3 regions of the Bradyrhizobium sp. Leaf396 genome follow, and region 1 is predicted to be linked to each of the others. Evidence: riboswitches for the same ligand, from Rfam matches in the RefSeq annotation. Region 1 holds a riboswitch; each other region holds the start of a gene.

Region 1 (4,715 bases):
CACAGAATGCAAGACCGGTGAAGCAGTTCGTCACGTGATAGGTGTCGAAGATGTTGTTGACGTTGATGCGCAGATTGAGGCCGCGCCAATCCTGCCTCAGATAGCTAAAGTCGTAGGTCAGCAGAGCATCAGCCAGGGTATAACCGGGGACCCTGATCAGGTTGGCGTCGTCGCCCCATACGCCGCCGGTGTAGCGGACACCGCCGCCGAGACCGAGACCTGCGACGAGCCCACCCGTGAACTTGTAGTAGCCCCACAGGAATGCGCTATCGCGGTTCACGCTCGCGACATCCTTGCCCACGATGGCGGGATTGACGTGCTCCTCGACGACCGGGACGATATGGGAGGCGCCGGCAATGACCTCCAAATTGTCGGTAATATTGGCGCGAAAGTCGGTCTCAATGCCTTTGACCCGAATCGCGCCAACCTGGAAGGGCACGAACGTGGGCGTGTTCACCACAACGTTTCGCTGAGTCATGTCGAACGCGGCGGCGGTGAACAGCATCCTCATGCCGGGCGGGGCGTATTTGACCCCCGCCTCGATCCCCTCTCCGGTCGTGGGCTTGAATGGCTGTCCCGTGGCCGATGCCAATGACAGTCCGGCGACCGGCTCGAACGAAGTGGAATAGCTGATGTAGGGAGCCAGGCCGAAATCGAACACGTAATTGAGGCCAACCCTCCCGGTGAACGCGGAGTCGTCCTGGGGGACACTCACGTTCGTCAGCCTGTTGGCGGTGTCTGCCGTTGCACGGTCATGACGTCCCGTGAGGACGAGATTCCAACGATCCAGCTTGATCTGGTCCTGAAGGTAGACGCCTAGCTGGTCCTTGTTTGTCGACGTGTTGATGAATGGTATCATCGTGGCCTTGGTCGGCAGCGGGGTCGCACCATAGACCGGATTGTAGACGTCGATCGGGAAGCCGGGGAAGGTGCCACGATAATCGGTATCAACCGTCGTTTTCTGGTAGTCGAGTCCAGCCAAGACCTTGTGGCGGAACCACCCTGTGTTGAAGTCCGCTTGCACTTGGTTGTCGATCGCGAAGTTCTTCGTGCTGCCGCCGATGAAATTCGCATCCCGCAGCGTGACGCGCTGCGCAGGATCGACGGGAGGTACGACGCCGGGGAGATAGCAGGCGACGTGGCCGCCCGCGATCGGGCATAGCGTCCCGGCATTGCGCATCGAATACATGTCGATGTCGACCTGCGCCACGCGCAAGTTCTGGCGGAATTCGAGCGCTTCATTGAAGCGATGCTTGAACTCATAGCCGATCACGGCCTGGTCAAATCCGATTTTGTCGAACCCGGGTTCGCCAGTGTAGGTGCTGACCGGAATGCGGCCGTTCGGATTCGGTAAAAGCGTGCCGTAGGCCGGCAGATACTGGTGGACTTGGCCGTCGAGGCGGTCCCGCTGTGCGCTGGCCAGCACCGTCAAGCTGGTATCGGTGGTCGGCTGCCAGGTGAAGCTCGGCGCGAGGAAATAGCGCTGCTCCTTGTTCATGTCGACAAACGTATCGCTGTCGCGCGCCAGGCCCACGATGCGATAGAGAAACTCGCGATTCTGGTCGATCGGACCGGAGAAATCGAAGGCTCCCTGAATTCGATTGAAGCTGCCGGTTTGTACCTCAACCTCGTTACGCTGTTCGATGGTGGGACGCTTGCTCACCATATTGAGAATGCCCCCGGGGGAAGCTTGGCCGTAGATTCCGGAAGACGGTCCCTTGAGAATTTCGATTCGCTCGAGTCCCCATGGCTCTGTGCGAGGTTGAGCGAACTGAATGGTCGAGTCGTAGGGCAGACGCAGGCCGTCGAGATAGCGCGGTGCGATGAAGCCCCGAACCCTGACCTCCGTGTCGAATACCGACGCTGCGCCGTACAACTGGCCTTGCGTGCCCGACACATACCGAATTGCCTCGCCCACATTCTGCGCCCCTTGGAGCTCGATCTGCTGCCGTGGCACGACATTGATCGATTGAGGCGTTTCAAGAATAGGCGTGTCCGTCTTAGTTCCGGTTGCACTCTGCCGTGCAACAATTCCGTTAACGGGGCCATTGGCTCGCTCGGAGCCCACGCCCCTTGACCCGGCTTCTGGAGGAGCGGCCGACCGTTGTGCAGCGATGGCGGGGCGACGGGTCGCTCCGACACGCGCGGCTCTGCGGGCTGGCTGCGCCGGCCTTACCGCCGGCTTTGGCGCATCCACGGTTACTGGCGGCAATGTTTGCTGTTGCGCCAATGCTATTGACGGCCATTCAAGAAGAAGGATTGCAGTACTCGCCGCGCTCAACAAAGCCGCACGAGATGCCGTCACTCCAAATGATCTCACCCTCGCCCCCGAAAATGTACTGTTAGTCGTTACTGCTAGATGAGTGACCGAAGGCATGTCGCGATGTCATCTAGAATAGATTTAAGGAGAGGCTTTCGCAGCTGGCTGTGTTATTTGAAGCACGGCGCAGCCTTCCAGTTGACAGTGTCTTGCATATAAAACTAATGTGATCGCGACGGTTCTCCTTCGGGAGACAATAGGGAATACGGTGCGGGGGATGACCCCCCAGGCCGTGGCTGCCCCCGCAACTGTAAGCGGTGAGCCTTCGCCAAATTGCCACTGAGCCTGCGGGCTTGGGAAGGCGGCGACAGGCAACGACCCGCGAGCCAGGAGACCTGCCGTCAGTCGTGGTCACACGCGAGCACATTGGGCGGGGTGTCCTGGTGAGTGTTGAGCTGCCGACCTCTTGAGGCAGCGGCCAAGCTGCGTTCGCGGTGACGTGCCACGTTATCGCGAGTCTTATTGATGACCTCCCGTACAAGCGTCTTCCTACGGCGTCGCCGCGCATTGCTCCGTTCAGCTGCAATCTCCTGCCTTGTGGTATCGACCGATGGCTGGGCACAGGGCTCCGCAGAGCGGGTCCAGACGCTCGACCCCGTGGTGGTGCAGCCGCCAGCAACGCCGCCGAATGCCCGCAGCACCCGACGCAGTTCTGCTGCTGCTCGTGCCGCGCATTCACGCCAGCAGCGTGACATGGCCGCCAGAACTGGCACTCAGGTTGCCGCACCGACCGGTCCCGTGTTCGCCGCACCGACGCTCAACCTCACCGGCGCAAGCACGGCCGGCAGCCGCCTCGGCCTGACGCGGCTGCAGACCCCGGCCAGTGTGGAGGTGATCTCCGCTGAAACCATTTCCGAGCGCGGCCAGCAGAACATCCTCGACGCGGTGACGCAGAACGCCACCGGTTTCACGGCGAGCCCGGCGCCGGGCAATGGCGGCGTCTCGTTCAATACCCGCGGCTTCACGGGCCTGGGCTCCGTCATGACGCTCTATGACGGCACTCAGCTCTATATCGGCGCCGGCACGGTGACCTTTCCGTTCGACACATGGTCGACCGAGCGTATCGAGGTGCTGCGCGGCCCTGCGTCGGTGATGTATGGCGCGGGTGCGGTCGGCGGCGCCATCAACATCGTGTCGAAACTGCCGTCGTGGATCCCTCGCAACCAGGCCGAGATCTCGCTGGACAGCAACATGACACGGCGAATTGCCGTCGACAGCGGCGGTCCGATCAACAAGGACGTCGCCTATCGCATCACCGCCACCGGCAACATGTCGGACGGCTGGATCGATCGCGACGACACCTCGAACGTCGCGCTTCATGCCGTGGTTCAGGTCAAGCAGAACGAGGACGTCACCTGGACGCTGTCCACGGATTACGGCGACCGCCACCCGTCACGTTATTTCGGTACGCCGCTGATCAACGGCAGGCTCGAAGATTCGCTACGCTTCAAGAACTACAACGTCAGCGACAGCCACATCCGCTACCAGGACAGCTGGAATCAGGTGAAGACCGACTGGCAGGTCGCCGATGGAGTTTCGGTCCACAACACGCTCTACTATTTGAATTCCAAGCGTCACTGGAAGAATGTCGAGAGCTACGTCTATAACCCCGCCACCGGCCTCATCGACCGCAGCGACTACATCGAGATTTTTCACGACCAGCAGCAGGTCGGCAATCGCATGGATGCGAAGTTCCGCGGACATGTCCTCGGGATGGCCAACGAGTTCCTGGCAGGCTTTGACGTCAACAGCATCAATTTCACCCATACCAACAATTCGCCCTATGGCGGCTCGTCAGCCGTCAACCCGTACGACGTCGTTCCAGGCGTGTTCAACAGCCCGAACCCTACGACTCCCGGCTTCGGCAGCGTGACCAACCAGTACGCGCTGTTTGCCGAGAACAGGCTGTCGGTCACCGAGCAGCTCTCCCTGATTGCCGGCATCCGTCAGGATGAGCCGACGGTCACGCGCACCGACTATCGGGTACCCGCCAACAGTTTCGAAAAATCGTTCTCATCGACCACCTGGCGCGCGGGTGCGGTCTATACGCCCGTCAAGGATCTTGCCTTCTATGGCCAGTATTCCACCGCGGTCGATCCGGTCGGGGGGATCATCTCGCTCTCGTCCGCCAACAGGAATTTCGACCTCGCCACCGGAAAACAGATCGAGATCGGCGTGAAGCAATCGTTCTGGGGCGGCCGCGGCGAATGGACCTTGGCCGGCTACGAGATCGTGAAGAACAACCTGCTGGCGCGCGATCCCAATATTCCTACCCTGACGGTCCAGGTCGGCCAGCAATCATCGCGCGGCGTCGAAGCAACGGTCGGATTCCTGCTCGATTACGGCTGGCGGATCGATGCCAACGCCGCGTTCCTGCGCGCGAGGTATGACGATT
Region 2 (4,715 bases), on a different contig from region 1:
AACAGGAACGGCTGGCATGACGGATTGAGGCGCGCCGCCGCCAGCGCTGCGACGGATACGATGAAGCCGTCGATCAATACAGGAATGCGGGCTTGCGCAGCCGCAATGGTCGCGCCTGCGATCGCTGCGATCTCCAGGCCGCCGACGGCGCACAGGATCTCCTCGGCCGAGCCTCCCGCGAGCCCGTGGCGTGCAATTGCTGCATCGATCACCCGCGCCTTGCGCGCGCGACCGGCCGCATCGACGCCGGTCCCGCTGCCCGCGATCTCCTCGGCGCTCACCGCAAGCAGGCTCGCCGCAATCGCCGCAGAGGTCGTGGTGTTGCCGATGCCCATCTCGCCGAAGATCAGGAGATCAGGCTGACCGGCCTCCGCCCGCACCACGGCGCGCCGGCCGGCTTCGAATGCGAATGCCAACTCCGCAGACGTGAGCGCAGCTTCGACGCTGAAATCGCGCGTGCCATGGCGCGGCTTGTCAACGACGATCCCCGCCGTCGGCTCGGTCGCCAGCGTGCCGGCGTCGACCACCTCCAGACGCGAGCCAAGCTCGCGCGCCAGCACCGAGATCGCAGCACCGCCGGAGGCGAAATTCGCCATCATCGCGATGGTCACTTCTTGCGGATAGGCCGACACGCCCTGCGCGACGATGCCGTGATCCCCGGCGAAGATGATGATCGGCGCCCGCGAAGCGCGGGGCTGCTCTGTCGCCTGCAGACCCGCAAGCTCGATTGCGAGCTGCTCCAGCCGGCCGAGCGCCCCGGTCGGCTTTGTGAGTTGCGCCTGCCGCACGATCGCCGCCTCGCGATGACGGACGGAAATCTCGGGGCACTCTCGGTAGACCCATTCGGGGAGCATGCTGCCTCGCTCAATGCCGGCGCTTGAGAATGTAGCTGTCCATGATCCAGCCATGCCGCTCGCGCGCCTCCTGCCGCAGCGCGACGATGCGCGGACCGGCCTCGGCGAGCGCACCGGAGAGAATGGTCTGATCTTGCATGCCGAGATAGGCGCCCCACCAGATGTGAAGATCCGCCGGATCGAGCGACTGGAACGCCGTGCCGCCGTCGAGCATCACCACCACGGTATCGACTCCGTGCGGCCAGCCCTCGTCACGCAAGCGCCGCCCCGTCGTGACCAGGAACGGCTCGCCGATCTCGTTGAGCGGCAGCGCATGGGCGGCGCACAGCGCCTGGATCGAGGTGATGCCGGGCACGACTTCGATCTTCGGCAACGGATCGAGCCGCCGTGCAATGCGCAGCGAGGAATCGTAGAGCGACGGATCGCCCCAGATCAGCAGCGCGATCTTGCCATCACCTTCGAGATGATCCGCGATCGTCTTCGACCAGGTCGCGGCGACCGCATCGTGCCAATCGTCCACGCCCTTGCGGTAATCAGCTTCTCCGGCGTCGCGCACGGGAAGATCGAACTCGACGATCTGCGTTCTGCCGCTGGTGAGCACGTCCGCGCAGATCGTTCGCCTGAGATCCGCGAGATCGGATTTCGCCGTGCCCTTGCGCGGGATGAGGACGAGATCGGCCGCGTTGATGGCGGCGACTGCAGCGCGCGTGAGCTGCGCGGGATCGCCGCAGCCGATGCCTATCAGGGAGAGCGTGAGCATCGCGAGCGCGACGGACGGCCGCAACGGCCGTCCAATCGCTTGTCTCTCAGGCCGCGTTGTGCAGGCGCGGGGTGACGAGGCCAGGCGCGGTGACGCCGCGCAGCGACTTCGCCAGCGCCAGCACGGCAAGATCGGCCAGCGGCTCGATCACGATGACCAGCGCGTAGGAGGCGGCAAACGTTGCGATGTTGGCGAGGTTGGTCATCGCAAAGCCAGAGCCATAGAGCGCCCAGAATGCGACCCAGGCGATCACGCCGGCCTGATAGGTCGTCGAAAGCGCCAGCGCCTGACCGTACTTCAAATCGACATAGGCGGTGTTGCGGGCAATGATCCGCGTGGCGATCGCCTGGATCGCGAACAGCGGCACCAGCAGGGTGGTGACGTTCATGCCGTATTGCGGCAGGTCGGCCGGCTCGAACAGCATGCCCTGAAGCAGCAGACCGAACGCAAGACCGAAAGCAGCAGGCGCGGCACCGAACAGCAGGAACAGCGTAGAGCCGAGGATGAAGTGCACCTCTGACACGCCGACCGGGAAGTGCGGCAGGATCTCGAAGAAGACGAACACGAGCGCCGTGGTGGCCAGCGTACGTGCCGCGAACGAGCCGATTCCCTGCTCGCGCACGGTCTCGACCGCGAGCTTCAACGCAACGCCGCCTGCGGCGATGCCGGTTGCGTAACTCAACACGAGCTTGCCGCCCGTCACGATTCCGGGTTCGATATGCATGGCTCAGTTCCTTCCTGCCGTCACACCCGACGGCCTTGGCCTCAACACGTGCACGGCCGGTCTCCTGGCTCGCGGTTCACTGGGGTTCTCCGGCCTTCCCGGACCTTGCGGCCCAGTGGCTGATCGGAGCCCCTCACCGCTTACAGTCGCGGGGGCGGCTGGGGTTTGGGGCGCCGAAACTGGGTCCGCCCACCCCCATTCCCGATTATGCTCCGGCGCTTTGCGCCGCGGTGAGCACCATGCCTCTCCTGTGTGCGCCTTTCGCGAGCCGGGCGTCAAGGGGCGAAAGGCGGCCGCCTCCGTCATCACCGATAGTCCCCCGCCAGTGCACCGAACAGGATGACGGCGGCGGTCGAGGGCGCGCCACCGCGCGCAAGCTGATCGGCGAGCTCGGCAATGGTGGTGCGGACCAGCCGCTCGTCGGCACGGCCGAGGGATTCGGCAACCAATGCCGGAGTGTCCGGGGCAAGGCCGTGTGCGATCAACTTTGCGGCCAGCGCCGGAAAGGTGCGCCGGCCCATATAGACGACGGTCGTCGCCTCGGGATCGGCCAGCGCCGCCCAGTTCAGGTCGGGCGGCAGCTCGCCGGTGACGTCGGCACCCGTGATGAACTGCACCCGGCGGGAGGTGTGGCGACGGGTCAGGGGAATGCCGGCCTGCGCAGCGGCGACGCAGGCCGATGTGACACCGGGAATGATCTCATAGCCGATGCCAGCCTCGCGCAGCGTCTCCAGCTCCTCCTCGAGCCGGCCGAAAATGCCGGCGTCGCCGGACTTGAGCCGCACCACGCGCGCGCCGGTCGCGGCATAGTCGACCAGGAGACGGTTGACGTGGTGCTGCCTGGTCGAGGGTCGCCCCGCCCGCTTCCCCACCGCGACGAGATTGGCGCCGGGTCGCGCCAGATCGAGGATCGCGCCGGAGGCGAGGTCATCATAGAGCACGACGTCCGCCTCGCGCAGCCGCGCGGCGCCTCTCACGGTGAGCAGCTCGGGGTCGCCGGGGCCGGCGGAAACGAAGGAGACGAAGCCGCTCACCGGTCCTCCGCGATCAGGTGGAAGAACGTGCCGGTGGCGTGTCCCCGCCGCGAGCCGGTCTCGGCGATGACCGCGCCGGTTGCGTCGTGCACCACCGCCAGCGGCGCATCAGGTTGCGCGAGAATGGTCGAATAGTGGAATTCGTGGCCGCGCAGGCGCGCACCGGCCTGATATCCCGGCATCGGCGATGCGAGCGTGGCGAGACGATAACCGAGATGCATCCGTCGCTTGGCAAAGCTGGTCTCGAGGCCGAGCAGGCCCGTCATCTGATGGCGGACGCCGTCGGCATCCGTCAAAGCGGTCCCCAGCACCATATAGCCTCCGCACTCGCCGTGCATCGGCCGCGTCGTGGCGAAGGCGCAAAGACCGCTGCGAAAGCGTGCATTGGCCGCCAGCTTGCCGGCGTGCAGCTCGGGATAGCCGCCGGGCAGCCAGCAGACGTCGGCGCTCGCGTCGGGCACTTCGTCGGCCAGCGGCGAGAACGGCACGATCTCGCCGCCCGCCGCGCGCCAGGCCTCCAGCATGTGCGGATAGACGAAGGAGAAGGCCGCATCGCGGGCGAGCGCGATGCGTTGACCGGGCGGGGTTATCTTCAGGCCGTTCGCCGCGGGCTGCGCCGACCAATTGCCGGCGGCTCGGAGCACTCCATCGAGATCGACATGCGCGGCAACGAAGCGCGCGGCCTCGTCGATCAGCTTGCCGATCTCGGCCTGCTCCTCGGCCTGCACCAGGCCGAGATGCCGCTTCGGCAGACTGATCTCGGCATGACGTGGCAGCGCGCCGAACACGGCGATGCCGGCCTCCTCAAGCGCGCGCCGCACGAGAGCCTCGTGACGCGGGCTGGCGACGCGGTTGAGCACGACCCCGGCAAGACGCAGGCCGGCGCGATAATCGCGCAAGCCGGCCGCAATCGCAGCCGCCGTTTGCGCTTGTCCCGAGGGGTCGATCACCAGCACCACCGGCCAGCCCAGCATCTCCGCAATGTCGGCAGTCGCGCCGGTGCCGGAGACGCCGCGCGCGGCAACGCCGTCGAACAGGCCCATCGAGCCCTCGGCAAGCACGACATCGGCGTCCACGCCGCGACTGACGAGATGCGCGATGGCGCCGCGGTCCATCGCCCAGCTATCGACATTGACCGACGCGCGTCCCGTGGCGGCGGCGTGAAAGGCGGGATCGATATAGTCGGGGCCGCTCTTGAAGCACTGCACGTTCAGGCCGCGACTGCGCCAGGCGCGCGCAAGCGCCAGCGTCAGCGTGGTCTTGCCGACGCCGGAGGCCGGAGCAGAGATGACAAGACCGGCCGCCATCACGTCGCCTCCGGAAAGCGCGGCTCGGCGCCGACC
Region 3 (4,715 bases), on a different contig from region 1:
AGTCTACGGCACCCGCATCCTGATCGCGCAGGGCACGGCGGATGCCATCGGCGCGCGCCTTGAACTGCGCGAGATCGACCGTCTGGCGGTGGCGGGCCAGAGCGCGCCCCAGGCGATCTTCGAAGTGATGGGCAGGGCCGGCGCACTCACCGATGCGCAGGCGGGTCTGCGCACGCACTATGCCGAAGGCCTCGCTGCCTATCGTGCCCGGCGCTTCGACGACGCCCGTGCGGCCTTCAACGCGGCGCTCGAGGCGATCCCCGGTGACGGGCCCTCGCGCACGATGCTCGGCCGCATCGCCCAGTTCGCAGCCAATCCGCCCGATGCCGGTTGGGACGGCGCTTGGCGGCTGGACCAGAAATAGTCTGCCGCGAAAAAATTGATGCTACCCGATAACGATGTTCGCTGTGACCTATTTCCCGGGATTAGGTTTGTTGCCCCTGAGGCGTCTGACGGGGATACGCCGATGACACATCTTACGGACAGGCTGGAACGGTTCGAGACGCTCACCGCCGAATGCGAGCTGATCGCCAAGCTTGCGACCGACAGCAGCAAGCGCGAGTTTTATCTGAAACTCGGGGAGCAGTATCGCCAGCTGGCGCTCGACATCCGGCGGGCGATCGCCACCACGGCTGCGGCCTGAGGCCGGCAGCAATCCGTTCTTAACATTTGGCGCGCATCCTCAAGGCAAGCGAGCTGCCGCTGACCGGTGATGGCTCGTGGTGGTAAGGCCGGGGTTCGTTGCATTGCAGCGTGTCTCGTGAGTGTCATTTGTCATGCTTGACAGGGCAACCCCATGCGCCTCGTTGCCGTGATCATTATCGCGCTCATGACGGTGGCCTGCGATCAGGAGCAGGACATCACCGGCTCGACGACGCCAGCCTGTCCGATGCGAAACTACAGCTACAATCCACGCGACTTGAGCCAGTGCGTCAATGCCTGCAGAGCGTGCGACCGCGGGACCACGGTCACCTGCACGACCTCCTGCACCCTCAAAGGGGCGCGCTGAACCGTTTGGAGAGCCGCGAGTTCGCGATTCCGGCCTGAGGTCACAGGGGCTGGTGCCTAGGCACCGGAACGATTCACCTGGATCAATCATTGATAGAGGCGGGCAGACGCGGAGCTCAATGGAATGGGTATGCTCGATCCCGGCCGATTTCTGGTGTCGTGCTCGCACTGCGATGCTTGGCCGATGGCGGCCAACGTCAAGCGGTCGAGTTGGTCGGCGTCTCCAAACGAGGTCCGCTTTGTCTGCACGCGCTGCCGGCGCGAGGAAACAGCGATCGTATCCGCCTCCGGCGAGTTGATGCCCATCAAGCGCGTCGATGATCCGCCACGCGACGTCGCTGTCGCCTGGGCCCGGGCCCAGCGTTTACGGGGGCGGACCTGAATCGTCGATGCCGAGCAATCGTCGCGTAGCAGCTGCCGATCGATTGACTCCCGGCTTCTGCGCCCCGTAGATTGGCTGCCGACGGTTCTCCTTTCGGAGATCAAAAGGGAATGTGGTGCGAGGTCTTCCCAACGCCGGGATCTTCTCAACGCCACGGCTGCCCCCGCAACTGTAAGCGGTGAATCTCTCGTCCTATGCCACTGGGAATCTCGGTCCTGGGAAGGCGATGCAGAGGTGACGACCCGCGAGCCAGGAGACCTGCCGTCAGCCGTGGTCACACGCGAAGATGTCGGTCGGGGAGTACGGACATCAGCTTCACCGGAGCAATCGATCGCTCCGCCGTAAAGCCTCGTTCGCTGTGACGTGCCACTGACGTCTTCCGAGGCTAGAATTGTGTCCTGTTTCGTCACTGCCGCCAGGCGCTGCTGCGCCGGCATCGTTGCGGCCTTTTCCTTTCATTCGCTCAATCTCTCCATCGCCAACGCCGAGCAGCTTGCCGCCGAGCAACTGCCGCCGGTCGAGGTGACCAACTCTGACGATCAGAACCGTACGCGTGCGAGGGTAACCGGCGAAGGCGATAGGGGGCGGCGCCGGGCGACGCCGACCGGGGCGCCGGCGGGGACCAACTCGGCCGGCCCGGGCAGTGAGGCCGACAACGATGGCGGCATCGTCGGCGCGGCCACGACCGTCGTCACGGCCGCGGACGTCGCGCACGCGCCCACGCAGAATCTGGCCGAAATCATCGCGGCACAAGTGCCAGGTGCCCAGATCACAACGTTCTATGGTGGCCCGATCGGTGCCAAGACCAGCGTCGACCTGCGCGGCTTCGGCTCCTTCGCTACGGCGAATACGCTGGTGCTGGTCAACGGACGGCGGCTGAATGATATCGACATGGCGCAGGTGGATCTCGCCACCATCCCACTCAATGCCATCGAGCGCATCGAGATCACGCGCGGCAATTCCGGAGCGGTGCTCTACGGGGACAATGCGGTCGGCGGTGTCATCAACATCGTCACCAAGAACGGCGTCGGCGGCCCACCGGCGACCGCGCGCATCGAGGCCGGTTTCGGCTCGTTCAACACCCGGCTTGGCAACGTCTCGACCGCGCTCACTTCTGGTCCCTGGTCGACCTCGTTCTACGGCAATGCCGCCAGGTCCGATGGCTACCGAGACAACAATCGTTACGTCCAGGAGAACGGCGTCGGCAATTTGAACTACACGACGCCTGGCCTGACCGCCTTTCTGACCGTCACCGGCGACAATCAGGCGCTGCGGCTGCCGGGTGGCCGCCTCGTCGATCCTTCGATCGGCCTCGACGAGCTCGCGACGAACCGTCGAGGCACCAGCACGCCATTCAACTACGCCAACCAGCAGGGCTTTGGCGCGACGGCGGGATTCACGAAGACCCTGGTGAACGGCGTCGATCTTATCGTTGACGGCGGCATGCGTGACAAGAAGCAGCAGAGCGCGTTTTTCTCGAGCCCGACGCCGGTCCCAGCTTTATTCACGTCGACCTATGTCGATGCTGAACTCGCGACATGGTCGATCACGCCGCGTCTCAGCGTGAAGAGCCTGCTGGGCGGAATGCCGTCGCAGCTGTTGACCGGAGTCGACTATTACGATGCGAGCTTTCGGCAGAACCGCGGGGCAGGTCAGGGTCTCGCTGCCTGGCACAATTACGATCTCAGACAGCGCACGGTTGCCGGGTATGTCCAGCACACATTGGGTGTAACGCCTACAACCGACGTCTCCTATGGCGCGCGGGTGCAGAGCATCCATCTCACGGCCCGTGACAATTTCGACCCGGCGGCTCCGTTCAATGCCGATATCGGCGCGCTTCCGCTGCGGAGCGATGAAACTCAGTATGCGCTGCACCTCGGTGCCGAGCATCGCGTCAGCGACACCGTCGCGCTGTTTGGCCGCGCTGCGCGCGCCTTCCGCACCCCTGACGTTGACGAGCGGGTATCGTCGGGTCCTTCATTCGATCCGTTCTTCAACCCGCTGCCGCAAACGTTCCAGCTCAAGACCCAGACCTCGCAGGACATCGAGGGCGGGCTGCGCATCAGAGGGGGTGGCTTGCAGATGCAGAGCAGTCTCTACCTGATGGACCTCACCAACGAGATCCATTTCAATCCGGTCCTGTTCTATAACACCAATCTCGATCCGACCCGCCGTTACGGCTCGGAGACCAGTATCTCCTATCGCATCAGCGACGCCCTGCTTTTGCGTTCCGGCATGGCCTACACACGAGCTGTCTTCCGCGAAGGCATCTGGGCGGGCAACGACGTGCCGCTGGTCTCGCGTTACACCGCCAGTGCAGGCGTTACCTGGAACATCTGGCAGAACTATCTGGTGCTCGATGCCACCGCACGCTTCTGGAGCGAGCGCCGCATGGACAACGATCAGGCGGGAACGCAGAAGCCAATTCCGGCCAATGGCACGATCGACCTCAAGGTCAGTGGTCAATATGAGCGCTACTTCTGGTCGTTCAGCGTCAACAATGTGTTGAACGCGCTCTATTACGACTACGCCATCGCAAGCACCTTCACGGACGGACGCTTCAACGCCTACCCGCTGCCCGGTCGCAGTTACCTGCTCAAGGCCGGTGCGACGTTTTGATCCCACGGGGCTGTCATGTGCCCGCAAATCAATCTAGAATTGGACAAGAAGGAGATCACTCATGGTTTTCAGTATTTTCTCATCCGACACTGACCGTTTCCGCCTCCATCCGGTGGCGCCGCGTCTTGCGCCTATGTTCGGCTTTGCGCTGTTGACGGTTTCATGCGCGCTCGCAAGCTTGGCGTTCGCCTGCGCGACGCCCTTCGCAGCGTTCGCCGTCTTGGCGGCCGCGATGCTGCCGCTGCGTCCGGCGCTTCTCGTCGTGACCGGCGCCTGGCTCGTGAACCAGACCATCGGCTTCGGCGTGCTGCATTATCCGGTCGATGGCAACGGCATCGCCTGGGGCTTTGTGATCGGCGCGGCGGCGCTGTTGTCCACGGCGGCAGCGTCGGCCGTGCTGCGCACACTGCCGCAGGGCCGTGCGGCCCTGATGCTCGCGATTGCGCTGTTTGCGGCCTATGCGACCTACGAGCTTGCGCTCTTCGCCGCGACGCCGTTCCTGGGTGGAGAGGCCGCCTTCACGGCGGACATCGTGGCACGCCTCGGGCTGACCAGCGCGGTCTGGCTTGCCGGCCTCGTCGCGGTCTGCGAGGTCGTCCGCCTGGTCGATCCGTTCAGCCGCAAGAGTGCGATGTCGGCCTGAGCGGTCGTTTCCTGGCCCGTAGGGAGCGAACCGCAGTTCGGGGCGGTTCGCCCGGCATCTTGA

What was found. Region 1 has a riboswitch for cobalamin ahead of ASG57_RS20210 (TonB-dependent receptor). Riboswitches for the same ligand answer to the same signal wherever they lie in the genome.
Region 2: another riboswitch for cobalamin. It lies ahead of ASG57_RS27660 (energy-coupling factor ABC transporter permease); the one in region 1 lies ahead of ASG57_RS20210 (TonB-dependent receptor).
Region 3: another riboswitch for cobalamin. It lies ahead of ASG57_RS32800 (TonB-dependent receptor); the one in region 1 lies ahead of ASG57_RS20210 (TonB-dependent receptor).

Annotation. Positions count from the first base shown of each region.
Region 1 covers NZ_LMQJ01000023.1:9,070-13,784, reverse strand. Annotated here, with positions in the region: gene ASG57_RS20215 (TonB-dependent siderophore receptor) at 1-2,305, opposite strand, end outside; cobalamin riboswitch at 2,480-2,677, shown strand; gene ASG57_RS20210 (TonB-dependent receptor) at 3,014-4,715, shown strand, end outside.
Region 2 covers NZ_LMQJ01000045.1:40,640-45,354, forward strand. Annotated here, with positions in the region: gene cobT (nicotinate-nucleotide--dimethylbenzimidazole phosphoribosyltransferase) at 1-854, opposite strand, end outside; gene cobF (precorrin-6A synthase (deacetylating)) at 865-1,614, opposite strand; gene ASG57_RS27660 (energy-coupling factor ABC transporter permease) at 1,661-2,338, opposite strand; cobalamin riboswitch at 2,376-2,595, opposite strand; gene cobA (uroporphyrinogen-III C-methyltransferase) at 2,644-3,372, opposite strand; gene ASG57_RS27670 (cobyrinic acid a,c-diamide synthase CobB) at 3,369-4,679, opposite strand; gene cobM (precorrin-4 C(11)-methyltransferase) at 4,679-4,715, opposite strand, start outside.
Region 3 covers NZ_LMQJ01000064.1:314,971-319,685, forward strand. Annotated here, with positions in the region: gene ASG57_RS32785 (adenylate/guanylate cyclase domain-containing protein) at 1-364, shown strand, start outside; gene ASG57_RS38875 (hypothetical protein) at 467-643, shown strand; gene ASG57_RS32790 (hypothetical protein) at 797-1,009, shown strand; cobalamin riboswitch at 1,456-1,670, shown strand; gene ASG57_RS32800 (TonB-dependent receptor) at 1,784-4,009, shown strand; gene ASG57_RS32805 (hypothetical protein) at 4,071-4,652, shown strand.